DNA from 3 places in the Viridibacillus sp. NPDC096237 genome. Region 1 is predicted to be linked to each of the others. Evidence: riboswitches for the same ligand, from Rfam matches in the RefSeq annotation. Region 1 holds a riboswitch; each other region holds the start of a gene.
The links. A riboswitch is a leader RNA that binds a small molecule or an ion and turns the genes downstream of it on or off. The one in region 1 is predicted to bind cobalamin.

Region 1 (10,850 bases):
CGCGCAACTGCTTTGTCTATGTTCGGGCAACTTGATGCAATTGGACAAATTGCTGGAGGACCTATCATTGGCTTATTAGCACTATATACAACAATCGCTAGTGGTATTGCATCTACTGTACTATTTATTTTACCAATTCTATTCTTCTTAGTACTGATGCAAAGAAATGCTTCCAAGTTAAATTAAATATTTTACGACAAGAAAATGTGCCGTGGCTTAAAGAATCCTCCCTGCACATTTTCACATTACTTTACTTTATTCTTTATTTCTTTTCCTTGTAAACACGTTATAAGTGACTCAACGTTTTTTGCCATTATATTATTTCTTGTGCGAATGGAGGCACTACCTATATGGGGAAGCACTACGACATTCGGTAATGTTAATATTGGATAATCGTTGGGACTGGCTCTGTTTCAAATACATCAAGCCCTGCTGCCCAAATTTCTTTGTTTATTCTTCAGCGATTTCCCGTAGTGGTGCAATGCCCTCATCTGGTAATTGTCTATTAATCCAAAATAAGGGTTTAATTCAAACTTCCTCCTTTAAAAAACTTATCATATTCTCTAAAAATTCTGATGAAAAAGCATATAAATACTGTCTTTATAGGCAAAATTTCAAATGTCTATTAAGACAGTATTATCAATTAAAATTTTCTCACCTTTGTTTTTAACTATTTGCTAGAGAAAAAAATGAGCGCTATATACAGCGCTCATCTTCAGATTAATATTTATCTTTTTTATAGTTCATCAAAACCATTATCTTGAACATTTACCTTTACGTATTGACGAGAACGTTGTTCAAAGAAATCCGTTTTTCCTAAATCAACATCTTCATATGCTTTAATCCATTTCATCGGATTTTTTCGGTATCCTTCGAATGGTCTTTCATAACCTAATTGTGAACAACGGACATTTGTATAGAAATAAATATAATCTTCCACATCATCCACATCTAAGCCATCAATTTTATCGCCAATTACTTCATTAGCCCATTCAATTTCAAGTGCAGCTGCTTCCCTGAAGATTGCTTCAACTTGCTTTGCACGTTCTGGCGTATCATATTCAGGATATTCTTCTAATAATTCTTTATAAATTTTAACGAAAAGATCGACGTGAAGCTGTTCGTCACGATTAATATAGTTAATCATCGTACTCGTTGCTACCATTTTTTGATTGCGTGCTAAATGGTAGAAAAATGCGAAGCCCGAATAGAAGAATAAACCTTCTAATATAACATCATAGACGATGGAATTTAACATATGGTCGATATTCGGCTCTTCAGAAAATGTTTTATAACCTTTAATAACGAAATCGTTTCTTTTTTCCAAGACGGGCTCTGTACGCCAGAAATCAAATACTTTATCTTGCTCATCTTTTGATACTAAACTTGAAAGGATGTAAGAGTAAGAGTGATTGTGAATTACTTCCTGTTGTGCAAGGATAATCATTAAAGCATTTAAGCTCGAATCTGTTAAATAATCCGCTACTTTTCCTGCGTAATCTGTTTGAACGCTATCTAACATTGCAAGTAATCCGATGGTTTTCATAAACGCTTCTTTTTCATTCGCTGTTAATGTTGGGAACTCTTTAATATCGTTCCCCATATTAATTTCGAAAGGTGTCCAGAAGTTACCTAGCATACGTTTATATTTTGGATATGCCCAGCTAAAGCGAACATCATCCCAGTTTAATATATTAGAAGAACTCCCGTTTACAATACCTGTTGAACAGTTAGGAGCTGTTTTATCCATTAATTTTCGTTGTTCTAGCTTTGTCATTTTTAATTCCCCCTAGCTTGCACACGATTCACATTCTAATAATTCAACTGAAGTAGAGCGAACGTAGTAAGTCGTTTTAATGCCTAATCTCCAAGCATTTAAGTGCAATTCCAATAGTTCTTTAGCTTTTACTGTATTTTGTACGTATATATTCAGCGAAATACCTTGATCGACATGACGAGCGCGTGCTGCGTTTTGTTTTAAAGTCCAGTTTTGATCAATAAAGTAAGCAGATTTGTAATACCAAGTTGTTTCTTGGTTCAAATCAGGAACAGTTACTGGAATCTTATAATCCTTCTTCTCTTCTGAATAAGATTTTTGGAAGATTGGATCGATACTTGCTGTACTACCAGCAATAATTGATGTTGATGAGTTGGGCGCGATAGCCATTACGTATCCGTTACGCATACCATTTTCGGCAACTGCTTGTTGTAATGCTGCCCACTTTTCACCTTTATATTGACGTTTTGTGAAGTATTCACCTGTTTGCCAGTCTGAACCTTCAAATAATGGATATTGACCTTTTTCTTTTGCTATTTCCATTGAAGCTTGGATAGTTAAGTAAGCAATTTTCTCATAAAGCTTGTCCGCAAATTCAACTGATTCCTCAGATTCCCATGCAATGCTCTTAAGTGCCAATAAATGATGCCAACCGAATGTACCAAGCCCGATACCACGGTAACGTGCATTTGTACGTTCTGCTTGTGGAACCGGAATACGATTTAAGTCGATAACATTATCTAACATGCGTACTTGGATAGGGATTAACCTTTCTAAAGCTTCAGCAGGTACAGCTCGTCCAAGATTGATAGATGATAAATTACATACAACGAAATCTCCAGGTTTGCGACGAGTTACAATAACATCATCCTCTAATGTAATTGACTCGAACTGAGTTGCGCTCATGTTTTGGAAAATTTCTGTACAAAGATTACTTGAGTAAATCATACCTTCATGCTTATTCGGGTTTTTACGATTTACTTCATCACGATAGAACATAAATGGCACGCCAGTTTCTAACTGACTACGCATAATACGTTTCATAATATCAATTGCTGGTACTGCTTCACGCGTTAGTATTGGGTTTGCTAAGCAAGCTTCATATTTTTCACGGAATGATCCTTGTCCAAGTTTTTCGTCATAATAATCTTCTAGATTAAAGCCCATTACTTCACGGATTTCATGCGGGTCAAATAAATACCAATCTTCACGTGCTTCAACAGCCTCCATGAAGATATCCGGTAAGCTAACGCCTGTGAAAATATCATGTGCGCGCATACGCTCATCCCCGTTATTTAATTTCAAATCAAGGAATGGGAAAATATCTTTATGCCAAATATCCAGGTAAATCGCAATCGCACCTTGACGTTGACCTAGTTGATCTACTGATACGGCTGTATTATTTAATTGTTTAATCCAAGGAACAACTCCGCTTGATGCCCCTTTGAAACCACGGATAGATGAGCCACGGCTACGTACTTTCCCCATATAAACACCAATACCACCGCCAAATTTCGAAAGTGTCGCAACATCAGTGTTTGAATCATAAATACTTTGTAAACTGTCATCAACTGTATCGATAAAGCAGCTTGATAATTGACCATGGGTTTTACCAGCATTTGATAGTGTAGGTGTTGCAGTTGTCATATATAAATTACTCATCGCCCAATAAGATTCTTTAATTTTTGCAAGACGATTTGTTTTTTCATTTTGCATAAGTGTCATTGCAATAATCATCCAACGCTCTTGTGGCAATTCAATTGGTGTTTTGTTATAATCACATGTTACATAACGGTCTAACAACGTTTTTAAGCCGATATATGTAAAAATTTCATCTCGTTTAGGTTCAAGCATTAAGCCGATTTCTTCAAGCTCCTGGTTTGTATATGATTCTGTTAAAGCTGGATCATATAAACCTTTTTCAACAAGCTTTTCAACTTGTTTAGCAAATGCTGTGTATACTTGACTAACTTCTAGCTGACGTACCACAGACGCTTCTCTATAAACGCCTGCTAATAATAAACGAGCTGCAACGAAAGTCCAATATGTATCCTCTTCATCTAAATAGCTTAATGCTTCTAGGCTCATCGCCTTTGTCCATTCAGCATCAGTACCTTCTGGATTCTTTTCTTCCCAACGTTCAGCTTTTCGAATTAGCAGACTGATTTCTTCTCTTCCGAACTCTTCCTCTAAGCGGGATAATAATGTTGCTCTTTCATATGTCATTAATTGGATCATTTTGTCGTCTCCTTTTTTACAAATATAAAAGCGATGAATCTGCCTTCTTCGGCAGAGCCATCGCTCTAAGTTTTAAAATTGGAAACAGTTGAAATCACAACAAAAAAATACTTTTGTAATCAAAAGTAATTTGTTCAATGCAAAGTCTCTCGCTTCCACTTCTCAACCCCCGAAGAAAGTGTCGTCATGCGAAAAAGGCAGGTCTACTGGCTCATGCATCATCCGACTGTCATCCTTCCCAAGCATTGCTCAGTGGTTAATTAACAGTCGTCCGCATTCACAGTTGCGGGGACAGCTTCGGTTTCTATACCGAATTCCCTTTTAAACCGTATATGGTACCTTTTTTCGCTCACATACTATATATTGTGTTCTATTGATTAATCTAATCTAACATATTGTGTTCCTATCATACAAGTAGAAATTCTTAATTAAAGTAAATGAAAGCAAAAGACCTACAAAAAATGTTTTAAATTTTCCTATATAAACTATTTTGATTTTACAAAACAGGAGAAAGGAATTGTTTTTATATAATAGAATATTAAAAAACTACCCAAAGTCGTATTTTGGGTAGCCAAAGTTCTTTTTCAAAGAAATTAGTCGTCTTCGTAATCTTTTTCGAAGTCTAGAATGGCACCAGTCATAGCATCAATTTCTAATTCATATTCATACATACCATCTTTTACTTCAATTTCATAAACGCCATCTTCTTCATCTAATTCTATTTTAGTAATTGTACCTTTTGCTTTTGTTAAAGCAATTTGAGAAGCTTTTTGCTCACCGATGAAAGATGTTGTTGCTTTTGGTGTTTTTGTTATTCTTTCCTTATCTGATATTGTAGCTTTCCCAGTTACTGCATCTACATCAATTTCATATTCATATTCATTTGTTAAAATTTCAAATTCATATACGCCGTCTTCTTGGTCATATTTCGATTTTTTCACTGTACCATTAACACTTTGTAGAGCAATTTCTTTCGCTTTTGCAATACCTATTGCTTTGTTAATTGTTGTAGGTTTTGTCGTATTTCCAGTGCTTGGTTTAGTAGTTGTGATTACATCGTCTGATACTTCTGATTCTTTTTTTAGAATTTCACCTGTTTTTGCATCGATTTCAAACTCATATTCTGTAGCACCGTTAATAATCTCGATTTCGTATACGCCATCACTTTTATCTAATTTGGCTTTTTGTACAGTACCGCCAACATTATTTAGAGCTATTTTTTTTGCTTTTTCTAAACCGATTATTTTGCCAGTTACTACTTTTTTCGAGATTTTCTCTTTTTCTTTTTTCACAATTTTGCCTGAGTACGCATTGATATCAAACTCGTATTCATATTCTGCTCTAATGATTTCGATTTCGTAAATACCATCTTCTCTATCTAATTTTGCTTTTTTGACAGAGCCTTTAACCGATTTCAATGCTATTTCTTTCGCTTTTGCTAATCCAATTACCTGCTTCTCATTTACTGTATTAGATACTTTTGAGATTTCCATTTTCTTTTCTAGTAATTCTCCAGTTTTTGCATCTAACTTTAGTTCGTATTCTTTATTGTTTTTGCCCTGTACATCGATTTCATATACCTGTGTACCTTTTTCTTTATCCAATTCAACTTTATAAACTGTACCTTTTACATAACTAAGTGCCTTTTTTGAGACTTCTTCTGAAGATAAAATTTTACTTGCACTATTTTGAATACCTGCTGCTGCAACTACTCCTGTAACTGCAAGTGAACCTGTAAGCGCTATAGCTGTAATCATTTTTTTCATAATCAATTGCCTCCTCCTTGTTGATACTTATACTTTACACAATGAAAATGAAAGAATAAGGAGAACAAGATTAGAATTTGATGAGAAATTATTAATCCCACGTAGTCGAAATCACTTTTCCGGAAATAGCATGAATTTGAAATACTGCATCTTTGTCGTTCCCTTCAATCTCCACTAAATAATATCCGCCATCACTCGTATCGTAAAAAGAAACTTCATCGACAGTTCCATTTAGTTTTTTCTTAGCAATAGTAATCACTTGTTCTTTAGATAAGAGTGAAGACTCTTGCTCTGCATCTGCTTGAATTTCTGATAAAACTTCCCCATTAATCGCATTTATTAATAAGTTAATATGCTCTTTACCATTTACTATTTCTATTTGGTAAACGGGTTCTTCCTTATTTGTATTGAGTGAGATTTTTTTTATTTTCCCGTCATATTGTTCTTTTATAATTTTTCGTATTTCAGTTTCTGGTAGATAGTTAAAATCTTCTTTAACATCCGATTTATCCTGCGTCATTTGTAGAATTTTACCCGATTCTGCATCAACATTAAGTTGATAAAACTTGTTATTTCTTTGAAGTTGCACTCGATATTGATCGTTTATAGTAAGGAAGGAGATAATTTCTCCTCCATACATCGTTTCAATATTATTATAAATTTCTTCTGTTGTAAGAGATGTTTCTTTTGTGAGTTTATTCCAAATCATAAAACTAAGAATCGTCGCGATAATGATGAGTGTCACAATGAATAGTATTGATAGTTTTTCACGGATACGCATATCATTGTTCCTCCTCATTACTATTTTCAAATCGCAAGACGATTGTAGTTCCTTCACCTAGTGTACTTAATACAGTGATGTTAATAGCTAAACGCTCAGCAATTTCTTGTCCAATAGCTAGTCCTAAACCAGTACCACCCGTTTTACGATTGCGATCCTCACTAACACGATAAAAACGATCAAATAAATGAGGAATATTCTCTTTGGCAATGCCTTGGCCGAAATCTTGAATACGGACGACAAATTGCGTTCCTTCTTTTACTACACTTACATTGATTTCACGTTCACTATAGTGGCGTGCATTTTCTAAGAATATAAAGAATAATTGTTTTAGCTTTTGCTCATCAGTTTTTGTTATTGCGGGCCCATTTCCTAATAAGTTAAATTCCCTCCCGTACGCTTGATGCATTTGATGTAGTGTATCATCTAATACTTTATAAATATCGACTGTTGCAATAGATAGTGGAATATTCTCTTTATTTTTAGCTAATTCCAGCATTTGTTTTATCATTTCATTCATGCGAATGGACTCACTTAAAATTGCTTGTACAGCTTCATTCGCCACTTCTTTATTATCAAAACCACGACGTTTTAATAGACGCGCATAGCTTTCAACTACAGTTAAAGGTGTTTTTAATTCATGAGAAGCATTCGATACAAAATGCTCTTGCTTACGGTAGTTTTGCTCCAACTGAAACATCATCTCATTAAATGTACGACTCATTTCAGCCATTTCATCTCGGCCGTCATTTTCTACATTTATTTTTTCAAAAGTTCCTGACTTTTGGCTTTCTTGCATCGTAGCAATTAGCCGATGAATTGGTTTAGTAACAATGCGTCCAAGCGTCATACTTGATAGTACAATAGGAATTGTCGCAATAATTGTTACACCAAGCAAGACAAGTCGTAACAACTCTAGATTTCGCGCTACATCCTTCATGGACTGTAGCATTTGAATATGCACCACCGAACCATCAACCCAAATTGCCGGCATACTCATTGATAACACTGGGATACCCTCGTAGTTTTCCACCGAATATCGTTTATGCTCATCAATATTGGGATGATAATCCTCAATAACTTCAGTAGATTGTACCGTAACGAGTGACTTACCATTTTTATCAACGGGTCTTATTTCACCCCTTGGAGGGAGATATGCTCGTAATATAGTTGCTGGGTCATTTACTTTACTTGTTTGGCTAATAGACGTTACAAGCTCTTTTGACTCGGATAACAGTTGATTGTACTCTGTGTCATAGGCCATTTTTTCATATAAGAAATAAATTCCAATCATCGTAAGCATCAGAATAATCAACATGACAAGCGATGAGAAAACATGAATTTTTGTCTTAAGCTTCATTCACCTGCTCCTTTAATACATAACCGACACCTCGAACTGTTTGAATAAGTGTTTTTTTACTTCCTTTATCAACCTTTTGCCTAACATAACGGATATAAACATCCACGACATTGGTATCCCCATAATAGTCATAACCCCATACAGCATCTAAGATTTGCTCACGTGAAAGGACTTGCTTTGGATGCTTAACTAAATAAAGTAACAATTCATATTCTCTCGGAGTTAAATCAATAGAAAGACCATTTCTTTTAACTTCACGTGTCTGTTCATGTATAGACAAGTCTTTATACTCGTGAAAAAATTCATCCTGCTCTTTAGCGAATTCCTGTTGTTGTGGTTTAAAGCGAAGTGCGGCGCGAATTCTCGCTAGTAATTCATCTATTTCAAAAGGTTTTGTCATGTAATCATTAGCTCCCAGATCTAGTCCCATTACCTTATCCTCAACATCATCTTTAGCAGTAAGCATAATAACAGGTGTATTAAATTCAGTCGCACGAATTCGCTTCAATAGATCCAGACCATTCAAACCTGGAAGCATAATATCAATTAGGAGGAGATCCCACTGCTGTTCGCGGTATAATATAAGCCCATCTGTTCCTGTATGAGCAATTCCCGTTTCATAACCTTCAAATTCTAGTTCCAGCTGCAATACGCGTGCAATTTTTTCCTCGTCTTCTATGATTAAAATTCGCTCAACCATTATTTTCACCAACCGTTTTTTATTTTCATAGTACCATGTCATTATGAAAATTCCATGAGAAGGACTATATGATATACAAATCTTCTATATAAAAAGAGCCTACCCGCTTTAGAAAGGGTAGACTCAATTTCTATTAGAATACGATAATTGCTAATACAATCGCTAAAATAATGCGGTAGATGGCAAATGGCGTTAATTTTATTTTGTCGATTAATTTTAAGAAGAACTTAATCGATAGTAATGCAAAAACAAATGCACTAATGAATCCTACTGCGTAAAATCCAATATCGTCCATCGACACATACTCCCAGTTTTTCAAAACAGATACTAAGCTAGCACCAGCCATAATCGGAACAGCCATGATAAATGTGAAATCCGCTGCCGTTTTATGATCTAAACCTAGTAATACCCCTCCGGAAATAGTTGAACCAGAACGTGAGAAACCTGGCCATAATGATAAACATTGTACTAAGCCGATTTTCAACGCTTGACCGTAAGATATTTTATCCAAAGTTGTGACTGTCGGTCTTTTTGGTCCGAATTTATCCGCTACAATCATTAAAATTGCACCAGCAACCAAGCTGATGATAACCGGTTTTACACCAAATAAATAGTCATCGATATAATCTTTAAATGCAAAACCTAAAACTACAGCAGGTAACATCCCTACAATGACATGAATTAAGTTGAATTTACGATTAGTTGGTTGACCTTCAATTTTATAAAGACCAATTAAACTAAATAATCGTTTCCACATGACTACTACAACCGCTAAAATAGAGCCTAATTGTACGACGATTTTAAATGTATTAGCAGAATACATTCCTAAAAATTCTTCGGTTTTCAACCACATATCATCCACAATGATCATATGCCCTGTAGATGATACGGGTGCGAATTCTGTCATACCTTCTACTAAGCCCAAAATAAGAGCCTTTAATAATTCAATAAAGTCCATAGTATCTCCTTATTCTTTTAATAATTGAAATGCCGAATCCTCACGCCATTTCTAGCTAAACTATCATACCACAATCAACAACTTTTAACTTTTACCTTTATGTTAAAAATTACTTACAAAACTCGACGTCTACTACCCACATTTCTGAACGGCTATTCGTACGAATTGGCGGTCCCCAAAATCCGAATCCCGATGACACGATTGTATGCGTTGCTGCCTTTAATTTATAACCATAATCATGTTCAAACGTTTTTCGTGTGATGTATTGATTAGGCCACATTTGTCCTAAATGTGTATGTCCTGATAAATGTACATCCACACCGAGTTTGCTCGGCGTTTCAATATCAGTGGGCGTATGGTCCATAACAATCCAAGGTAATTTGTGGTCAACATTTGATGCTAACGTTTCTAGCGATGCTCGATTCGTATTTGTTTTGTCTTCTCTTCCTGTAACATAAAACGACTCTGCCACTAGAATTGTTTCATCTTGTAAAATGTTTACGCCAGATTCAGCCATTTCATGAACAAATAATGGAATTTTACGTCCATAATATTCATGATTACCTAAAACTCCATATACACCATATGCACTTTTCAATTGCTTCATCACTTCACCCATCCCATATTCCACATACCAAACGGGATCATCATCAACTAAATCACCAACTAGAAATACAACATCTGGTTTTGCTTCATTGGACAATTCCACAAATCGTTTTAAATGCTTTTTATTTGATAATATGCCTAAGTGAAAATCAGATCCAATGACCATACGTAACTGTTTTTGTATCGGATTTGTTTTTTGTATTTTTATAGTAAGGTTTCTCACAACTGGTGAGTATGCCATATAGCTACCGTAGGCTACAATGATAATCAATAAAGCGGCTACAACATAACCAAGCCATTTTGATTGTGTGCCTGGTAATAGCCACACAAGAAAATTCGCTATTGGGAACAACAGCAAGCCATACTGAATAACTATCATCCAGTAGCTCCCTATAATTTTAAATACGTGTAGCTTATGATGAATTCGTTCAATAAGAATGCTATAAGCCACGATGGCCCAAATCACTCCAAAAACGACTGGTCCCTCAAAAGAAAAGGCCACATGGAGCCATGTATATACATTCCAGCCTAAATAATAAACTAGTGCATTATATAGTAGAAACGCGATTAATCCAAACCCGATTCTCTTCTCCATAAAATTCCTCCTTATTCTTTATCCTGTTAGTATAGCACTTCATCGTAAAGACAACTTGTTAGAAGCATA
Region 2 (10,850 bases), on a different contig from region 1:
ATCTATATCTCCGTAACCATCGATAGACCGAAACGTACTATTTCTTTAGTTGAAAATGAGAACAAGAATAGCTATCAGTGTTTTTAGGGTCAAGAATTTCATTGGAAATCAGTTCTTATATTAGAATCGATTTTAGATTTATAGTCAAATATCAACAATCGGTTTCAACATAGTCAATAAAAAAGCCATCCCTTAAAGGGACAGCCGGTTTTGCATATATATAATTAAATGTCGCTTTTACGTACGCCACCAACAGCGAAATGAGATTTTTGCATATCTTCAATAATAATTGAAATATTTTCTTTTGGTGCGTCTACGGTTTCAGAAATTGCAGCTGTTACTTTCTCAACCAAATTACGTTTTTGTTCGTCAGTGCGACCTTCGATCATTTTGATTGTTACTATAGGCATAAAGAGTCCTCCTCATTTAAAATATAGTGTATATTCGTTATAATAACAGAACGGAGGGATTATGCGAATGACTAATGAAGAAAAACCAAAACAAAAATTAGGATTTACGATTATTAAAAACGATCCAACAGACGGACATAAAGGGTTTGGTGTAGGTTCTTTAACACTTGAGAACGTATCACCAGTTATCATTGATATTGAAGAAAAAAAAGCCACAGTAGAAGTAGGGGCTATGCACGCACGTAGTGATGTTGAAAGAGGTATTAAATTTACAACTAATCGAGAAGATTCAGAAGGTGGCAAACCATATTGGCTAGTATGGGTGACAATTGATCATAAAGAAGGCGGAGCGTATTTTGCAGGTATAACAGCTTGTGAAATGATTGTCAATAGAGAAAAACGCCGCGGTTATAAAATTTTAGCAGACCATGTCAATAAAATGGATAAATCTATGAAACGTCATATCATCGTAGAGCATATGGATACTGAGTCAAAACAAGTATTAGGCGAGTTTTTACACGGCTTTAACGAGAAAATGTGGTCTCTAAGTTCAGAGCAATTGCGTAAAGAATTAGACTTCTAAAATTTTGAAAATGATTGAACAAAGTGTGACATTTATTAAGCGGTTTCAATCCGTGGTTGAAACTGTCCTTGAAAGGCAGTACACTTTAACTACAACTTGCGAAAGTAAGCTAGGACACTAGGTAACCGATTTCTATGAGTGACATGCGGCATTTTGACAAACCCAAGCCGGATGCCCCATGTAACTCACGTTTTCGAGGAACCAAAAAGCTTCATCTTGCTAAGGATAACGGACTCCTTAGAAGATGAAGCTTTTTTATTTATTCAAATAGTGAAAAAGGGAACAGGTGCCAAGACGTTTCATCTTTTTTCGTTAAATCACTGACAATACTTGGGTCAGTACATAATTTTTTCGGAATATCCTTCTTTTTCATATAAACAAGTCGTTGTCGATCACAAGTTGATGTTGCGAGACCGCCTGTTTTTACATCGACAATTACACCTTCAATATTATCTGGTGCTATAAATGGCTCACTTGGTAATCCTTCATGTGCTTTTTCCATAAAGTCAATCCAAATTTGCTTTGTAGCTCGTGAATCTTCGGGGCTTGTCATCTGTTTTCCTTTATCATAACCGTTCCATACACCAGCAGTTAAAGAAGGGGTAAAACCAACCATCATTTGATCGGTTAAAGTTGTACCGGATTTTGCTGCATAAGGTCTTGTTTGTTTGTTACGAATTGATATACCAGTTGCAGGTGCGTAATCATTAAAGACGGGATCGAACATGCCTGTCATCAATTGAGTGATTAAAAACGCATCATCTGGATTAATTATTTGTTTCTTTTTCTGTTTCTTTTCCGCTTTATAAATTACTTTACCATGTGCATCTGTAATCGAAATAATTGTTGTCGGTTTCTTTTGAACGCCCTTTGCAGCTAAAGTGTTATAGGCAGAAGTCAAATTCATTAAGCTTACTTCAGAAGTACCAAGAGCTACTGCCGGTGAATTTTGTAATTTACCTTGGATATTAAATCGATTCAGTACATTACTAAATGCTTTATAGCCGATAGTTTCAAATGTCTTAACTGCGTAAATATTATCCGAAATGGCAATTGCTTGTGCCAATGACATTGGATGATTAGCAAATTGACCGTTTACATTTTTAGGTTCGTATTTTGAACGTCCATCGTCATAAGTGAAAATAGTAGGACTAGTATCCATAAACGTTAATGGAGTGTAACCTTTCTCTAATGCTGCACTGTACAAAAATGGCTTAATAGCGGATCCTGGTTGCCTTTTTGCTTGTGTTACCCGATTGAATGTACTTGCTAAATAATGTCGCCCTCCAACCAACGCAGTAATATAACCAGTTGATGGATCCATACTAACAAAGCCAACTTCTAGCTCATCGTTCGGTAAAGCTTTTTCAACAGCTTCCTCAGCAGCTTTTTGATGGTAAGTATTTAATGTTGTTTTGATTACCCAACCACCTTCTTCAAAGCGACGACCTTTCTCCGTTAAGATATCTTTTGCTTCCTGCCAAGCTGTATCTAAAAAGTATGGTGCAAGCGACTTCGAATTTTCCCATTCCTCAAATTTAAAATCAAGGGGCTCCTTCTTCGCACGCTCTGATTGTTCTTCTGAAATGACATTTTGGTTCGTCATTAAACTTAAGATCAATTGTTGACGACCTATTGATTTTTCTTTATCTACTACAGGGGAATAAATGCCTGGTCCTTTTGGAATTCCGACCAACAAAGCAGCTTCAGATAGTGTTAAATCTTTCGCCGATTTTCCGAAATAAAATCTACTTGCAGCTTCGATACCGTACATACCATGCCCGTAATATACTGTATTTAAATAGCCTTCCAAAATCTTATCCTTATCATAAAAGACTTCAAGTCGGTATGCATATAGTGCTTCATTCGCTTTCCTTAACCATGTTTTCTCATGTGATAAGTATAAATTACGAGCGTATTGCTGCGTAATGGTACTTGCTCCTTCAACTTTGCGCATTGCCTTAACATCTTTTAATAATGCGCCTGCAATACGGGTAAAATCAAAACCGTTATGTGAATAGAAATTTTTGTCTTCTGTTGCAATAAGTGCTTTTGAAACAAAAGGAGAAATTTCATCTAAGCTTACCCAATAACGGCGTTCTTGTGAGAATTTATCGCCAGCTCGGTGCCCATCAGCATCTAAAAAAACGGTTGCCTTCGGAACAGCGAGAGAAGGCGCACCAGCAATTTGCGCATATATTCTGAGTGACAGCAAAACTGTTAAAACGGCTGAAATGCCCACGACACCCCACATAAGAGTACGTTTCCAGCGTTTATTCACCCTTCTTTTTCGCCAATAGTCTGCTCGTTTCATATGAACAGCTCCGTTCCACCAATTTAGCGATAGTATGTGATGATTTTATGTAAAATAAACGGGCGAAAAAAAATAAAAAGGATGAATATGGTAATTATTGATGGCAACAAAAAACGCTAAGAAAGTGGAATATTTTCAGAGCGTTAAAAAAACATTAACTATTCAATTGATTAACATGAACAATTTGATTTGTACCTCTTGCTATTGCTTGCATAATTGCTTTATCTGCTGAAAAAGCGAGATCTTTTGATGTTTTACCATTATCAGGATAAGAGCAAATACCGACGGATACTGTAATCGATATCACATGACCGGTAGACACAACGAGCGGTGTTTTAGCGATTTGTGATCGAATTAAATTTGCATAATGTATGCCATATGCAGGAGGAGCGTCTTTGCAAACTATATAAAATTCCTCACCACTAATCCTAGCTGCCTCTGCATCAATCGGTTTTACGAAATCTTTTAATTGAGTACCAATTTGTTGTAAGATTTCATCGCCAACAGGATGACCATACGTTTTATTAACTTTTTTAAAAGAGTCAATATCAATTAATATTAATGAAAAAGGATCATTATTAGAGAGTAAATCATCTATTATTTGCTGGAAACGCCGGTTATTTGGTAGCCCAGTTAAATAATCTGTTTCTGCCATTTTTTCAGTTTCACGCATACGATCAAATTGATTTCGAATTGATTTCAACACAAGTAAAGTTATGTAAAATGAGATAAAATAAAACAATGCAGTTTCAATTACATTTTGTAAGCCATGTGTCCAAGTATCTGAAAGAATAAAGAAGATAATGCAAACTTGGACTACGATATAAGTAAAATAGAAATTCACATTGCGGAAAGTAATTGGTTTTTTTATTGAAATTAATGTGATAACACAACCAATTGTTAATATATTTAATCCTGAAAGAATAGAAGTCTCTGACAGACCAAACACATAAATTCGGAAAATCCCAATGATGAGAGAGGAAATTGCAATAGCAATAGGCCCTCCTATTAATCCACTGAGTAAGATACTAACAAAACGACCATCACTAATAATATTATTTTGGTAATGTACAGCCGTACCCATCAAAAGTAAACCTGTAAGTCCAGCTACAAGCCCGACAATCCATGGCTGTAGCTCAGAGAAGCTAGCTTGATAAGGTTGTAATGACTCGTATAACCAATATGAAAAGATAACAAAAGTAAATAATATCGAAAAATTAATGACTAATTCGAGCAGCATTTAGATTCTCTCCTACCATTTTATCCCTCCATTATAACATTCAATTTTGCAAGGAAAATGAAAAAAATTGCGTTTCCCCTAGAAAACGACAAAAGTTAGTTGTATCGTTAAGTTTTAAAGATACCTCCAAAATTTACTTGCACCTTGAAAAAACAAGCGAATCTAACCTATAATAAGAAGGTTATATTAAGAATGAAACGGAGGCCCATAAGTATGACTAGTGAACTTAAAGCACCCGTAAAATTAAAGTTAAAAACGACAATTCGACAATCTGAAGGAGAAGCTGAAACTTATGAGCTTTGGTCAGAAGGTACGATAGTTCAAAAAAGGGACCAAACGTACTTACAATATGAAGAAGTTCAAGAAGATAAACATATTCGTTCAACTTTAAAATTCGGTAATAATGAGGCCGTTATTCTACGAAATGGTGATGTGAAAATGCGTATGCCATTTTTACTTAATCATGAACAAAACGGTCATTATGATAGTGAATACGGTGCATTACCAATCGTGACGTATACGAAGGAGATGCAATTCGAACCGCATGAAAGTAAAATGAGCGGACGATTCTATTTAAACTATGATCTAATCGTTGGTGGACAATCAGTAGGCGATTATACTTTAGAAATTAATTACTCGGAGGGAAAATAATGAACGCAGTAGAACAAGTGCAACATGCGATTAAAGAAGCGCTTCTTGCAGCAGTAACTAAAGCAGGTCTTTTAGAAGATACATCAACACTGAACGTACACTTAGAAACACCAAAGGATAAGGCGAATGGCGATTATGCAACTAATATTGCTATGCAACTTACAAAATTAGCGAAAAAGCCACCTCGTACGATCGCTGAAGCCATTATTGAAAATCTTGATACAACAGGTACTGCTATCGAGAAAATCGACATCGCAGGTCCTGGTTTTATGAATATTGTGCTACGTAAAGACTACCTAGCAGAAGTTATCACAACTGTTTTAGCACAAGGTACAGAATATGGGCGTTCACAGGCTGGTGCCAATGAAAAAGTACAAGTGGAATTTGTATCAGCTAACCCAACTGGTGACCTTCATTTAGGACATGCACGAGGAGCATCTGTAGGAGATTCACTATGTAACGTTTTAGATTTTGCAGGATATGATGTCTCACGTGAATACTACATCAATGATGCGGGGAATCAAATCAATAACTTAGCAGCATCTTTAGAAGCGCGCTACAAACAATCTTTAGGCTTAGAAGCTACTATGCCTGAAGATGGTTATCATGGACAAGATATTATTGATATCGCAGGTAAACTAGCTACTGAGTTTGGTGACTCTATCCTAAGTAAACCAGATGAAGACCGCTTTGAATTTTTCCGTGAACATGGTTTGAAATTGGAACTTGGTAAATTACAAAATGATTTAGCAAACTTCCGTGTAGACTTTGACGTTTGGTATTCTGAGACATCACTTTATAAATCAGGTAAAGTTGAAACTGCTCTAGAAAAATTACGTGCAAATGGTCATGTATTTGAAGAAGAAGGCGCTACTTGGTTCCGCTCTACTACATTTGGTGATGACAAAGATCGAGTACTTATAAAGAATGATGGCTCATACACATATTTAACACCTGATATTTCGTACCATGAAGATAAAATCCAACGTGGTTTTACTAAGCTAATCAACATCTGGGGAGCTGACCACCATGGTTATATCCCGCGTATGAAAGCTGCAATCGAAGCACTTGGGTATGATCGAGATACGTTAGAAGTTGAGATCATCCAAATGGTGAACTTAATGAAAGACGGCGAAAAAGTGAAAATGAGTAAACGTACAGGTAACGCGGTTACTTTACGTGAGCTTGTTGAAGAAGTAGGTTTAGACGCAGTTCGTTACAACTTTGCAATGCGTGCTGGTGATTCTCATATGGACTTTGACCTTGACTTAGCTGTTAAGCAATCAAACGAAAACCCTGTATACTATGCACAATATGCACATGCTCGTATTTCTTCAATTTTACGCCAAGCAAAAGAACAAGGTTTAGCTGCTTCTGAAGAACATTTAAATCTTCTTAATGCAGAGAAAGAAATTGATGTCTTGAAAAAAGTAGGGGACTTCCCACAAGTTGTTGCGGATGCTGCAAAGAATCGTACACCACACCGTATTACTAACTACATTCAAGAACTAGCAGCAACTTTCCACAGCTTCTACAATGCTGAAAAAGTATTAGATGCTGACAACAAAGAGCGCTCAGCAGCTCGTTTAGCTCTAATCACAGCAGTTCGTACAACAATCGCCAATGCACTAAAACTAATTGGCGTATCAGCACCTGAAAAAATGTAATTACTGAAGGAGCCCCATCTATCTTCTTCTGCAGAAATTGCTGTAGGGTTTAATGGACGCTTACAAATTAGACTATTCCTCACTATTTCAGTGAAGAATAGTCTTTTTGATTAAATAAAGACAGATTAAGGAGAAAAATGAAATGAAATTGCTCAAATTAAGGATAAAATAGCTAAAATCATTCAATTCATTTTTACTTTTAAAATAAATAATAAAAACGAAAATAATAGAAAACTTCAAGTAGGTAGTTCTCATAATTCTACCACCCCTATTTGAAACAACTTGGACAAGTATTTAATTTTCTGTATAATTGAACACGATGTAATAAAAAATTGTATATTGTGATACATGCTGGTTCTTTACTTAGATTATGTAAAGAGAAAAGGGAAGTCGGTGGAAATCCGACGCGGTCCCGCCACTGTAAGTGTGAGCAAGTCGTAATCTGTCACTGAAGCCTAGCGCTTTGGGAAGGCGCGGTAAGCTGTGATCACGAGCCAGGAGACCTACCAACATGGAGACTACCAATTAGAACTACGCGGATAGAAATGGTGTCAGTAAAAGTGCAGTATCAGTACTGCTATGTATATATCCACTGTCATCGTATCTCTCGTCGTAAAACGAGGGATTTTTTTTATGAAAAAGGAGGAAAAGTAAATGAAGAGAATATGGCAATTTTGTTTAGTGTTCGTTTTAGCACTAGGCGTGTTAGTAGGCTGTGGCCAAACGGAGGATACAAAGAAAAAGGAAAATAGTGAGCCAGCGACAGAGCAACAGGTAGCAGGGTATCCATTAACAGAGACTGATGCACTTGGCAATGATGTGAAATTTACAGAAGCACCAAAGAGCATTATTACTTTGGTACCAAGTAACACAGAAATTCTTTTCGCGTTAGGATTAGAAAAAGAAATTACTGCTGTATCGGATAATGATGATTATCCTAAAGCGGCAACGAAAAAAGAAAAAATCGGTGAGATGGAATTTAACGCCGAGAAAATTATTAGCTTAAATCCAGAAGTTGTTTTTGCACACGAAACACTTTTAGGTACTTCTGAAGCAGGTCTTCAACAATTACGTGATGCTGGTTTAAAAGTTTTCGTTGTAAAAAACGCTAAGAATTTTGATGAAACATATTCAACAATTGAACAAATTGGCCACATTACTGGTAAAGCGGATGAGGCTAAGAAGATTACTGATGATATGAAAGCAAAAGTAAAAGAAGTACAAGCAAAAGTGAAAGATGTAAAACAAAAATCAGCATTCGTCGAAACATCAGATGAACCTAATATTTACACTGCAGGTAAAGATACATTTATGCAAGAATTGTTTGATCTAGCTAATATTAAAAACGTCACAGCAGATCAAACAGGTTGGTTCCAAATTGACCCTGAAGAAATTGTGAAACGTAATCCAGATACAATTATTGTGAAATACAACCTAAAAAATATTGTCGAGAAAGTGAAAAAACGCCAAGGATTCGATAGTATCACAGCTGTTAAAAATGATGAAGTTGTTCAAGTTGATGCGAACTTAACAAGCCGTACAGGTCCTCGTCTTGCTGAAGGATTAGAGGTCATTGCAAAAGCAGTATATCCAGAGGCTTTTGAGTGAAGAAAACCATTATAGGATACACCATAGCCTTTGTGATTTTAATCGTTAGTATTTGGTTAGGTGTATCAATTGGTTCTGTTAAAGTACCAATTAGTACGTTATGGAACACGGCAGCGGATCCAACAGCGACGAATATTTTGTGGAAAATACGAATGCCGCGTGTTGTGCTTGCAGGATTAGTAGGTGCTTCACTAGCAATCGCTGGTGCGGCTTTCCAAGGATTGCTGAAAAATCCACTCGCCGATCCGTATACGTTAGGAGTGTCATCCGGTGCCTCAGTAGGTGCTGTGGTGACGCTCTTTTTCGGCATTTCGACCCCTATTTTAGGTATATATACATTACCAGTCTTCAGCATGCTAGGGGCCATATTGGCGATGATGGGTGTAATGGCTTTTGCACGTTTAGTCGATCGTACGTTGAAGATGGAAACACTGATTTTAACAGGTATAATCGTTAGTTCATTTTTGGGTTCGGTTATTTCTTTATTAATCGCTTTAACAGGAGATGAGTTACGCCAAATCATTGGCTGGCTTATGGGGAGCGTTTCAATGCGTGGGTGGCCATATGTCAAAATGGTGTGGCCATTTGTACTCATCGGCTCATTTTTATTATGGCTAAACCGTCGTGAATTAAATGCTATGTTATTTGGAGAAGAACGTGCGAAGTATCTTGGTGTTGATGTGAAGAAAAGTAAAATGCTTATACTAATTGGTGGATCTATGTTAACAGGTGCTGCAGTAGCAGTGTCTGGCACAATTGGCTTTGTAGGACTTGTTGTACCACATATGACACGTCTTTTATTTGGTGCAGATCACCGACACTTGTTACCGTTATCGTTTTTAAATGGAGCATCTTTACTAATTGTTTGTGATTTATTTGCCCGAACGATTATTGCACCAACAGAGTTACCAATTGGTGTTATTACTGCATTTATTGGAGCGCCAGTATTTTCATATATCTTTTTCCGACAAAGAAGAACGAAGGGTGCGTAATTATGCTTACTGTAGAAAATGTTACTGGAGGCTATGATGCTACCAGGCCAATAGTACAAGACGTTTCGTTTACCGTGAAGAAGGGTGAAATTCTTGGTGTATTAGGACCTAATGGTAGTGGTAAATCCACGTTATTAAAAGTGATTAGTGGTATCTTGCCTTCAACAACCGGTCAAGTACTTATCGAGGAACAAAACATTAAAAACTTCTCACCGAAGGAATTTGCGCGCAAAATGGCTGTATTACCTCAGCTTCATGCCCATTCCTTTTCACATACAGTACGTGAGACGATAGCTTTAGGTCGCTATCCACATCAAAATAGTTGGTTTTCAACATGGTCAGAACAAGATGAACACGCAGTGAAAAAAGCTATGAATCAAACCGGTGTGGATTACTATGAACATACAAATCTCGAGTTTTTATCAGGTGGGGAGCAACAACGTACATTTGTAGCCCAAGCACTTGCTCAGCAAGCCGGTATCTTACTTTTAGACGAACCAACGAATCATTTAGATATTGCACATCAACGCCAACTACTAGATATGATTCGTCTTGAAGCAGTACAAAATGGCTTAACAGTTATCTCTGTTTTTCATGATATGAATTTAGCTTCACTATATTGTGATCAGCTGTTGTTAATGGAGAATGGGCATGTTAAGGCTATTGGTGAACCACATGAAGTGTTGAAAGAACAACAAATTTTAGAAGTATATAATACACGCGTTTCAAGCTATCCGCATCCAGAATTGCCAAAGCCACAAGTTACATTAATGCCAACCGCTATTGATGAACGTGAATCATATGTAGTAACTAAAGAACAATTCAAAGTAAGAGATGAATTTGTTGAACTTCGTACGGAATTTCCTTTAAAAACCGTATCCTCAGCTGTTCATAATGCAGGTTTTGGTTGGTTCCAATCTTTTGTCAATCGTGCAGTCGATTTGAGTTATATGTGTGCAGATGCCCATGAGGAGTTAAAAAGTTATCTAGAACAACATAATTTTATGCCTTCTAATACAGTGGCCATGATGACGGCAGTTGCAACTAAGTATGTAGTTATTCGCGAGTTTTCAAGCTCTATTGGAAGTATTATTGTTGCTGTGACCGCCGGTGTTGGAAATGCAGTGGATGTTTCAAAGGCGCATGAAAGAGTAAGTAAACCGTATATAGGAACGATCAATACTTGGGTCATCATTAACGGGAAATTAACGGAAGAGTCCTTTATGCAAGCAATGATAACAGCTACTGAAGCAAAGGTAAAAGCAATGCAGCAAGAGGAAATCATGGATCCAATATCACATACGATTGCAACAGGTACATCAACTGATAGCCTATTAATTGCCGCGACACAAAATGGTACGTTCATGGAATACGCTGGCCCTATC
Region 3 (10,850 bases), on a different contig from region 1:
ACTTCCTTTGCGTTTTCGCGGATAAGCGATGACTGGTGATTCTTGAATCACACGAAATGCTTTAACTGTTATAAGTTCAGGATCTCCTGGACCTACTCCTAGGCCGTATAATGTACCGAAATTACTCATTGGTGTCTTCCTTTCGCTTTGCTGTAATAATATAAATTGGATTTAATGGCACAAATCGTTTCATACCTAAGATTGGTTTACTTCTAGAAATTTGAGCGTGCATAATAGATGTTTCAAACCCAAATTCTTCAAATGCCTCATTTGCACGGTATAAATTTTCTATGGTTGCTGCATTTAAAACAATTCTTCCACCTTCGTTTAAACGCTCACAGCATACTTGAAGAAGATTCTTCATGTTACCACCAGTACCACCAATGAAAATGGCATCTGGATTCGGGAAAGTATCAAGACCTTCTGGTGCTTTGCCGTGAATTGCTGTTAAATCAGTTCGGAATTTACGTTGATTTTGTAGGCAGTTTTCAAGATCACCTTCATTTTTTTCAATCGCAAATACTTTTCCTTCTGGTGCAAGCTTCGCAGACTCAATCGCCATTGAACCTGTACAAGTACCGATATCCCATACCGTGCTATTACTTGATAATTCCATAGCATATAAGCTTAGTACTCTAATTTCTTTCTTCGTAATAAGCCCTTTGTCGGGTTTACGTTGTGAAAATTCTTCATCATCAATACCTAAAGTCCATTTCGGGCTCTTACCTACTTTTTTGAGAATGACAACATTTAAAGGAGAGAACTCATGATTTTGCATATCCTCTAATTCATACCAACCGTATTTTTCATCTTCGCCTTGCATATTTTCTGCAACAAACGCACGATATTCCTTCATACCAAAAGATAATAAATATTCAGCAATTTTACTCGGGCTATTATCAGCATCTGTTAACAATGCGATTTTCGATTTACCATCAATTTTCTGCGCTAAACCTTTCATACTACGTCCATGAACGCTTATTAAATAAGAGTCCTGCCAGCTTTCACCCATTTTTGAAAAAGCTAATTGGATGGAACTAAAGTACGGATAAACTTCGATATCTATTTTGCTCGCTAAATAGCCACCAAGACCGTAAAACAATGGATCTCCTGATGCTAAGATGACTGTTTTACGCGTTTCATTTTTCAATAGTTCTACTAGCGGTTTTAAGCCGCCTTTTACGACAATTTTTTCTCCTGTATAGTGAGGAAAGAATGCAAGAAGTCTTTCTCCACCTACTAATACTTCACTATCTTCAATCCATGATAAATATTGAGGTAATAAACTCTCTTGACCGTTATCACCGATACCAATCAGTTTAATCGATTGAGTCAATGCCATCAGCCCTCCCTAATAATTGTCCCTTCATTGAATAAATAGCGGTATCCATGATGAGACCACCACGCACATGATTAAGTGACGATGTACAACAAGCTTCACATAAATGATTGAAGAATTGATTGTAACCAGCTTCCATCATCATTTCACCAACTTGAGAAGCTGTATTCGCACCGCATACTTCCTGTACAAGCTTATCTGATGCTCCGACGTCTTTTGCAAGTTCTGCCATAAACTCAAAGTTAATAGCTGCACTTTTTGAATGCACCATCATAACACCTTGGGCCACTTTCGAAAATTTCCCCATCATCCCTACTAATGACACTCTTTTAATACCTAGTCGTTTACAGTGCTTGAGTGCAAAACCGACAAAATCGCCCATCTCAATGAAAGCTTCTTCCGAAAGTCCTTCATATTGTTGCATGCCATATTTTTCACTACGTCCCCCTGTTGTCAATACAACATGATCGCAGCCCATGGCAACGGCTACACTGATCGCCTGCACAATACTTGCCATATATGCTGAACTAGAAAACGGTACAACCGTTCCTCTAGTGCCTAAGATGGAAATACCTCCGATAATCCCCAATCTTCCGTTTAACGTTTTTTTTGCAATTTCTTCTCCATCAGGAACAGAAATAACAACCTTAACGCCACGGTCAATTTGAAATTCATCTAGCGTTTCTTGAACTGTAGAATTTAACATTTTTCTAGGTACTGGATTGATAGCCGCTTCTCCAACAGGAACAGGAAGACCCGGCTTGGTCACTCTCCCCACACCGACTCCTCCATCTAAAATTATTCCTGGATGTTCTCCCCAACTGACAGTAGAAATGATTAATGCTTTATGCGTTGCATCTGGGTCATCTCCAGCATCCTTTATCGTTTCACAACTCACGGAATCTCCTTCAAAGACATTTTTTTCGATAGTAAATGTTGCATCTCGGCCCACCGGCAAATGGATCGTAGCTGTTTCTTGTGCTTCACCTGTAATAAGTGCCGTTAAAGCTGCTTTCGTTACGGCTGTTGCGCAAGCGCCTGTTGTATAGCCATGACGCATTTGCGATGGATCTTTTTTCTCTTTCTTTTGCATCATTAAGCTTGGTCTGCTAATAGTGAGATAGCATTTAGTGCCGCAACAGTTACAGTACTACCACCTTTACGTCCAAGATTTGTAATAAACGGCACTTCCGTTATTTTAGCTAGTTCTTCTTTTGACTCTGCAGCAGATACAAAACCAACAGGCATTCCGATAATTAAATCAGGCTTTACTACCCCCTCTTTTATTAATCGAATCAATTCAAGTAATGCAGTTGGCGCATTACCTATCGCATAAATTCCACCTTCATGTAAATGTGCAGCTTTTTGCATAGACATAATGGCACGCGTAGCACCGGCTTCTTTAGCTGCTTTCGAAACATCATCATCAGAAATATAGCAATATACATCTCCACCATGTTTTTGGAAACGTTTATGTCCAGTACCACTTTCAATCATTTGCACATCAGCGATTACTGCTTTACCAGAACGAATTGCTCGAATACCTGCTTCAATCGCATCTGGATGAATGATTACTGAGCGACCTAAATCAAAATCGGCTGAAGCATGAATAATACGACGAATAATTTTCCATTCATCTTCTGTAAAATCATGTGGACCATATTCTTCTAGAATAGTGGCAAAGCTATGTTCGTAAATTTTATCTGGGTCAACTGTTAAAGGTTTAAAATCTGTTCTGAAATCCATTTGGATTGCCTCCTATATTTGGGAAAGTTGAAGTTGAGTTTGTAATGCTTGAATCACATCATCAAAAGTAGAATGAACATTTTCGTAAGCTACTTTTGGTCTTGCAATCATAATTGTTTCAATGCCACATTCAAGAGCTGCTGTTAGTTTTTCGTCGACTGAACCGACTTTTCCACTTTCTTTTGTAATCATTAAAGTGACACCATATTGCTTATAAAGTGCGATATTTAGTTCCTTTGAAAAAGGTCCTTGAATAGCAACAATATTCTTTTGTTCTACACCAAGTTCTGCACATTTTTCCATATTGTCTAAACGTGGTAACATACGGGCAATGACTCTTGTATCCTCTAAACCTATTAGCTTCTCAGTAAATGTACCTAGTGTTTTACTGCCCGTGGTAAGCATAATAACGCCACGTTTTTTTGCTGCTAAATTCGCTGCCTCTTCATAGTCTTTTACTAGGATTAATTTTTCATCTCCAAATCGCTGACTTTCACGTTCATATCGAATGTATGGAACATTTGCTAGTTTTGCTCCTGCTAGCGCATTTTTTGATGCTTCTTCAGCAAATGGATGAGATGCATCAACAACAGCCTGTAAATTTTTTGATTGAATAAATTGAGCCATATCTTCCGCTGTTAGACGACCAATATGCGTTTCTATATTTGCTTCAACTAAACTTTTTGCAGCTGATTCAGTGACAACAGTTGCTAAAACTGAGTATCCAGTTTGTTGTAACTCTATCGCCAATGCTCTGGCATCGCTCGTACCTGCTAAAAACAAAATCATTTCGCAGTACCAGCATGTTCGTGTTCATGATCGTGATGATGATGGTGGTCGTGATCATGGTCGTGATGGTGATGATGTTCTACAAACTCCATTGCATTGATACGGTATTGGCAAGTATCACAGTTCATTTTCACATCACCTTGAAGCGATTCTTCCACACGGTCTGTTAAAACTGTTTTTAGTTCAGGATGGTACCCAAAGTAAGCTGCTAGTTTTACATCCAATTCAGGATACATAGTTTGATAGCTTAAGACCATTTGTTCCATACGTTCCATTAAAATACCCGTGAATAGGAAGTAAGGAAGCATAATTACTTTTTTCGCTCCTAGCTGCTGGCATCTTTCAATACCTTCCTCAACTGTTGGATAAGTAACCCCCATAAAAGCACATTCTACTGTATGAACATTTAATTGTTCCCAAAGCATACGAGCAATTTTATAAAAGTCGCTATTAGCATCTGGGTCACTACCACCACGTGCGATTAATAAAATAGCTGTATCTTTATTTTCCGATTCATGATTGAAACCGGCTTCTGTTAAACGCTCTTTTAATATTGAGAAAATGGATTCATGTACACCTAGTGGACGACCATATGTAATTTGTACAGTAGGATATTTTTCTTTCCCTTCATCAATCGCTGCTGGAATATGAATTTTCGAATGTCCTGCTTGTAATAAAATAATCGGAATAACATGGATATCCGTAGCACCTTTAGCGACACAGTTATCAATCCCCTGTGCAATGTTTGGTGATGCAAATTCTAAAAAACAAGATTCCACTAGTAATTGACTATCTAATGTTGGCTTTAATTGCTCTACAAATTTATTAACCTCAGCATTACCCTCTGCTAAACGACTACCATGACCGACGAATAATATAGCTTGCATAAATACAATTCCCCCTAATTTTTAATCCCCGCAAGGAGCAGGTTCAATTTCAATTTTCGGTGACATATCTTGATAGTTAAATCCTTGAATTCGCTTCACACGTTTGAAGTACTTGAACAAGCGCTCGTTCGGATGCGCATTTTGACGATATTCTTCAACGATGTTACTGACAACTTCTACTATCTTTTCAGGATCAATACCTTCTGCTACTGGTTGCCCTGGATGAGCTGTTCTACCAACTGGTTTCGCACCTACGAAAAGATCAAATTTACCTTTTCTATAGACGATTCCAACGTCCTCCATCACGGCTTTGTAACAAGCCATTCCACATCCATTAAAGCCGATATTAAATTCTTTTGGCATGTGTAGGCCCCCTAATATCTCTTGAAGTTCCTCTGCATAAGGAATACCGCCTGTTTTTTCACCATCACAGAAATCACATGCTTTTATTGTTACAACATCACCAACAGGGGACAAAATAAAGTTTGCATCTCGCAATTTAGCTGTGATGATATCTGGAGTTGTCGTTGGTATTCTCAATAGAATATTATGATTTGGTGTATACTCCATCGTCCCTTTTTCTCCAACTACTTCTGCTAAAGTCATCATTTGTTTTGGTGTAAATCGTTTATTCGCAACACCGGGGCTGACTGCTAATTCGAATATAGATTCCATTTCTTGTTGTACATAAGTAGCCTGTGTTGCCACTTGCTGATCAGTTACACGTGATAATGCATCCAACGCCATTTCAAAAGAGCCAATAGTAGGTTTTGATTCAACTTTTACAACTGACAATTGCTGAGCTTTTACTAAAGCAGGTACGCTATCAATATTTTGACTTCGCTGAATGCCAGTTTCTTGGTCCATTGCCCAAGGCTCAGCTTCTTCTTTCAATCGTTGATGTGGTTTTAATGGTTGTTGTTCAGCATTCAATGTGTACTTCCTTTGATAACCACGGGGTGTAATCATTTTATTGTCATACAAAAATGTTGATGAATTACCGATGACAACTGTCGTTAACATACCAATATCATGATTCAACATATCTTTTAAATTCGTAATGATGATGTTTTGGCGATCACGATAGGCGCTTTTAACTAGCCCTACAGGTGTCTCTGGTGAACGATATTGTAGTAAAATACGCTGAGTTTCAACAATTTGGCGTGTACGGCGACCACTACGTGGATTATAAAGAGCGATTACAAAATCCGCCATTGCCGCAGCTTCCACTCGTTTTGCAATTAAGTCCCAAGGTGTTAAGTGGTCACTTAAACTGATCGTACATGAATCATGCATAACTGGTGCGCCTAGTAAAGAGGCACATGAATTTATTGCAGAAATACCAGGAATAACTTCAATTTCAACACCCGTTGCCTCAGTCCATCCTTTTTCTATTAGCACTTCATAAACTAGACCAGCCATTCCATAAACACCAGAGTCTCCACTTGAAATGACCGCAACTTTTTTACCATTTTCAGCTTGTCTTACAGCTTCTTGCGCTCGTGATACTTCTTCAGTCATACCTGTACTGATGACAGCGGTATTACTATCGATTAAATCTTGAATGAGTTCTACGTAGGTTTTATAACCGATAATGAAATCACTTTCTTGCAGTGCTTCTACTGCCCTTGTTGTAATATGTTTAAAATCCCCTGGACCAAAACCAACTACATAAAGTTTGCCAAGTTGTGACATTCAAGCATCTCCTTTTCGTAACATCTATCTATTTTTCGAAATCCCTTTAATCGCTCCTGATATCGGGTTTTTCGTCATATTGCCATTAATCGTTTGATAGACGACATGTGGTGCAACTTGCTGGTCGATACAGTCACGTACAATTTGACGACCAATTTCAGGAGATTCTGCTTTATACCAAGTACCTTGTGGATATGCAATAACGACACAAGCATCTTTACAACGACCATTACAGCGAGTTCGAGTTGTATGTATTTGTTCATCAATTCCAAGTCTAGAGATCTCATCTCTTACTGCCAGTGTAACTTCTTCACCGCCCTTTTTTAAACAGCTACTGCCGTTACAAATGAGCAAATGGCTTTTCATACTTTCTAAATTCCAAGTTGTCATAGTGATCCTCCCAAATGGTGTTCATCTTTTCTTATGAAAAAACTATGGAAATAGGGTAAATTGGCAGCTAGTTAACTATTTTGTTAAATAAAAAAACCTTAATTCAAGGAATTAAGGTTTAAAAACTAGATTATTCAGACAACACACAAAAATAAATAAGCGTCATCTACTGTAGCCTTCACCTTTCCCTCCGAAAAGTATCGTTCATAATTATAAAAGCAGGTTTCCTGGCTTACGCGTCACTTTACTTTGATCTCTTCCCAGTATTTCACCAGTGAGGATTATCATTTCATCAGCGTTACAGTAGCGGGGGCTGCATCGGATTCGAACCGATTTCCCTATTATCCAACTTGCTCTATGTTCTAAACATGTTGGCACTTTTAAATTTGTTATTCAATTGTATTATTCAGTAAATTCTAAAGCTGTATTTATCATATACTAAATTTTGTTAGATTCAAATAGATTTTTTAAGAATTAATATCTTGACATAATATTAAATAAACATTTTCATCAAAATATTGTTGTTGAAAACAGCTTCTGCAACGTTTTTACTTCAATTTAATTTATTTAGTTTTTCAAAAAAAATCTAGTAGAAAGAAAATTCTCATGATACACTATATTCTGAAATCTAATAATTCAATAAACTTCATGGTGTTAAATTAGCGTTTAACTTAAAAGGGAAGTCGGTGTTAATCCGGCGCGGTCCCGCCACTGTGTTGAGGAGTTTTGCTACGTTATGTCACTGTCTAATGATGGGAAGGCAGTAGTGAAATGATGATTCTAAGCCAGGAGACCTACCATGAAGTGAGGAAATGTTTCAACCTACGAGGATGGGTGTGAAAGTGAGTAAGTCTTATTTACTGATGACTATTCCTTCACGCACTTCTTTCTATGAAAGAGGTGCTTTTTTATGACAAATGGCTTATGCCCTATCCAGAGAGGTATTTCATAGGAGGTGTTATTTTTCAACTAATAAGTCGCCTGTAACAATACATACACAAAAGGGAGATTAACATGAATAAGCTAAAATCAATCTTTAATTGTAAAATGATTTACTTTTTAGTATTTGTCATGATTGTTCCAAAGCAAGCATTTGCCATGCACATTATGGAGGGGTTCTTACCTCTTGAATGGGCTATCTTCTGGTGGGCGGTAACGATTCCGTTTTTGATTATTGGATTTCGTTCAATTCGTAAAACAATTAAAGAAAATCCAGATACAAAAATGATGCTCGGTCTATCAGGGGCATTTGCTTTTGTATTATCTGCACTAAAAATCCCATCTGTAACTGGTAGTTGTTCTCACCCTACTGGGGTTGGTTTAGGAACTGTTTTATTTGGACCATTTGCAATGAGTATTGTAGGTTTTATCGTTCTATTATTTCAATCACTTTTATTAGCACATGGCGGCTTAACAACTTTAGGAGCCAATGCATTTTCTATGGCTGTTGTTGGTCCACTAATTGCATACGGTATTTATAAAGGGGCAACTAAAGCTGGATTATCTTTTGCATTTGCAGTATTTTTGGCTGCTGCTTTAGGCGATCTTGGTACTTATATTGTCACTTCTATTCAATTAGCACTTGCATTTCCTTCTGAAGTTGGTGGATTCTTTGCGTCGTTCACGAAATTCAGTAGTATTTTCGCTTTAACTCAAGTTCCTTTAGCTATTTCTGAAGGTATTTTAACTGTTATTATTATGAAATTCTTGAAAAAATACAATGTTTCTGAGCTAAAAGCACTTCATGTCTTCTCGAAAGGAGCTGAACAGCGATGAAAAAGAATTTAATACTAATAGCAATCGTTGTCATTCTTGCTATTTTCCCGCTATTCATTCAAAAGGGAGCGGAATTTGGAGGAGCTGATGGTGAAGCTGAAGCAGCTATTGGCGAAATAAATGCTTCATATGAGCCTTGGTTCTCAAGTATTTGGGAGCCGCCAAGTGGGGAAATTGAAAGTCTATTATTCTGTCTTCAAGCAGCCATTGGTGCTGGATTTATCGGTTACTTTATTGGTTTAACACGAGGTAAACACAAACGCAAGAATAATGTTAATAACAAAGAGAGTCAAATATAAGATGATCCTTATTGATAAATATGCTTATATGAATCGTTGGCAGCATATTCATCCTATTGAGAAAATGGCATTTACCTTTTTTCTGATGTTATTTTCTTTAACTGTGAAAGACACTCTGATATCACTCATCACATTTACTGTGATGAGTGCTTTTACAATTTTAGGCGCTAAAATTCCTTTTAAATACTATATCAAGTTATTATTAGTACCTGGTTTTTTCCTTTTAACGGGTATGCTGACCATTTTGATTTTATTTACAGGTAATTATAACTTCATACCTACACCACTTTGGACGACAAGGGTTTTTGGATTGCATATTTTTATAACAAAACATAGTTTAGAAATGGCAATCCAACTCTTTTATACTGTTCTTGGTAGTATTAGTTGCTTATATTTTTTAACATTAACAACACCGATACATGATATATTACATGTATTTCGGAAATTAAGAGTTCCTACCCTTTTAATAGAATTAATAGAAATCACATATCGCTTCATTTTCGTTTTTTTAGAAACATTACTAAAAATCCATCAAGCGCAAAATTCCCGACTTGGTTATATAACTATTAAACAAAGTTTACATTCATTAGGTTTACTTATTTCTTCATTATTGCTACAGGTTTTTCAACGTTCGAAGGAATTAACTATAACTATGAATTCACGCTGTTATATGGATGATATAAAGTTATTAGAGGATGATTACTCATTTTCAAAACGAAATTGGCTATGCATTGTACTAATTTCTATTAGCATTGTAGCCATTTATTTTGCGTTTGGAGGTAGTCTAAATGGATGAGCTATTTTTTGATATACAACATCTTACCCATAGCTATGCAGACGGCACTATTGCATTAAAAGACCTTTCTCTTTCTATTAAAAAGGGCAAAAAAATTGCATTGCTTGGTAACAATGGTGCTGGTAAATCTACATTATTTCAACATTTAAATGGGATATTACAACCCAATTCTGGTGAAATATATTTTAATGGCCGGCAGATGACATATGGACGCAAAGCTTTATTACAGTTACGGGAGCAAGTGGGGATCGTCTTCCAAGATCCAGATTCTCAATTGTTTTCGGGTACAGTTAAACATGATATCTCATTTGGTCCTATGAACCTTGGCTGGTCAAAAGAAAAGGTAATCAAACAAGTGGAGTGGGCGATGAAAGAAACTGAAGTCACTCCCCTACAACAAAAGCCGATTCACTTTTTAAGTTTAGGTCAGAAAAAACGTGTCGCTATTGCTGGGGTATTAGCGATGAATCCAGATGTTTTTATATTAGATGAACCGTCTGCAGGTCTTGATGCATATTATTCTAAGCAAATCATGGTACTATTAAATACAATTCATAAACCACATAAAACCATAATACTATCAACTCACGATGTACATTTTGCATATGAATGGGCCGATGAAATTATCGTTATGAGCGACGGTAAGATACTTTTTCATGGTGATCCCATCTCTGTATTTAAGCAGCCTAATTTGCTTGCTCAAGCTCATCTTGAGAAGCCTTGGGTATTTGAAACAGCCGAACAATTACAACTGATGGGAATGCTTGCAACAGATACACCCTTCCCTCGAAATAAAGAACAATTGTATTCACATTTGAAGCAAGGTATTAATATTTAATTACGAGTTCTTTTTTTCCTTACTGGCTTTTTGCTAGTAAGGTTTTTATTTTCTCTTAGAGACCATGTTTTGATCTCAATATACAGACTAGCGAGGTCTATGTTTTTTAACAAAATATCATATAAATATTTTAAGGTTGTTAGTATTTACAATTATTATCACTAGTGTTGCATAAATAAAGACAGAAAATTCCGTCTATTAATACTTAGGGTTTAGAGCCAAAAAAGGAAACATTTCAATAAAGGTGGCCCCATTCATTTGGTTTTTATTTACAATTATACGTGTGCGATAACGA

Region 2: it holds a riboswitch for cobalamin, as region 1 does, so the genes downstream of both, ACQKMD_RS03390 (ABC transporter substrate-binding protein) here and ACQKMD_RS16915 (ribonucleoside-diphosphate reductase subunit alpha) in region 1, are expected to answer to the same signal.
Region 3: it holds a riboswitch for cobalamin, as region 1 does, so the genes downstream of both, ACQKMD_RS13930 ((2Fe-2S) ferredoxin domain-containing protein) here and ACQKMD_RS16915 (ribonucleoside-diphosphate reductase subunit alpha) in region 1, are expected to answer to the same signal.

Annotation. Positions count from the first base shown of each region.
Region 1 covers NZ_JBNNTI010000036.1:9,446-20,295, reverse strand. Annotated here, with positions in the region: gene ACQKMD_RS16930 (MFS transporter) at 1-186, shown strand, start outside; partial or broken gene ACQKMD_RS16925 (NAD(P)-dependent oxidoreductase) at 246-448, opposite strand; gene ACQKMD_RS16920 (ribonucleotide-diphosphate reductase subunit beta) at 737-1,777, opposite strand; gene ACQKMD_RS16915 (ribonucleoside-diphosphate reductase subunit alpha) at 1,790-4,054, opposite strand; cobalamin riboswitch at 4,195-4,373, opposite strand; gene ACQKMD_RS16910 (PepSY domain-containing protein) at 4,609-5,781, opposite strand; gene ACQKMD_RS16905 (PepSY domain-containing protein) at 5,873-6,562, opposite strand; gene ACQKMD_RS16900 (ATP-binding protein) at 6,564-7,922, opposite strand; gene ACQKMD_RS16895 (response regulator transcription factor) at 7,912-8,622, opposite strand; gene ACQKMD_RS16890 (undecaprenyl-diphosphate phosphatase) at 8,756-9,580, opposite strand; gene ACQKMD_RS16885 (metallophosphoesterase) at 9,690-10,781, opposite strand.
Region 2 covers NZ_JBNNTI010000002.1:107,069-117,918, reverse strand. Annotated here, with positions in the region: gene ACQKMD_RS03420 (2-hydroxymuconate tautomerase) at 225-410, opposite strand; gene ACQKMD_RS03415 (YwhD family protein) at 478-993, shown strand; gene ACQKMD_RS03410 (transglycosylase domain-containing protein) at 1,253-3,307, opposite strand; gene ACQKMD_RS03405 (diguanylate cyclase) at 3,462-4,547, opposite strand; gene ACQKMD_RS03400 (DUF1934 domain-containing protein) at 4,761-5,198, shown strand; gene argS (arginine--tRNA ligase) at 5,198-6,865, shown strand; cobalamin riboswitch at 7,201-7,390, shown strand; gene ACQKMD_RS03390 (ABC transporter substrate-binding protein) at 7,520-8,473, shown strand; gene ACQKMD_RS03385 (FecCD family ABC transporter permease) at 8,470-9,465, shown strand; gene ACQKMD_RS03380 (adenosylcobinamide amidohydrolase) at 9,468-10,850, shown strand, end outside.
Region 3 covers NZ_JBNNTI010000024.1:51,930-62,779, forward strand. Annotated here, with positions in the region: gene cobI (precorrin-2 C(20)-methyltransferase) at 1-129, opposite strand, end outside; gene cbiE (precorrin-6y C5,15-methyltransferase (decarboxylating) subunit CbiE) at 122-1,342, opposite strand; gene ACQKMD_RS13905 (cobalt-precorrin-5B (C(1))-methyltransferase) at 1,320-2,432, opposite strand; gene ACQKMD_RS13910 (precorrin-8X methylmutase) at 2,435-3,085, opposite strand; gene cobK (precorrin-6A reductase) at 3,098-3,874, opposite strand; gene ACQKMD_RS13920 (sirohydrochlorin chelatase) at 3,871-4,761, opposite strand; gene cobJ (precorrin-3B C(17)-methyltransferase) at 4,783-6,456, opposite strand; gene ACQKMD_RS13930 ((2Fe-2S) ferredoxin domain-containing protein) at 6,481-6,846, opposite strand; cobalamin riboswitch at 7,047-7,243, opposite strand; cobalamin riboswitch at 7,479-7,662, shown strand; gene ACQKMD_RS13935 (energy-coupling factor ABC transporter permease) at 7,861-8,622, shown strand; gene ACQKMD_RS13940 (energy-coupling factor ABC transporter substrate-binding protein) at 8,619-8,921, shown strand; gene cbiQ (cobalt ECF transporter T component CbiQ) at 8,923-9,717, shown strand; gene ACQKMD_RS13950 (energy-coupling factor ABC transporter ATP-binding protein) at 9,710-10,555, shown strand.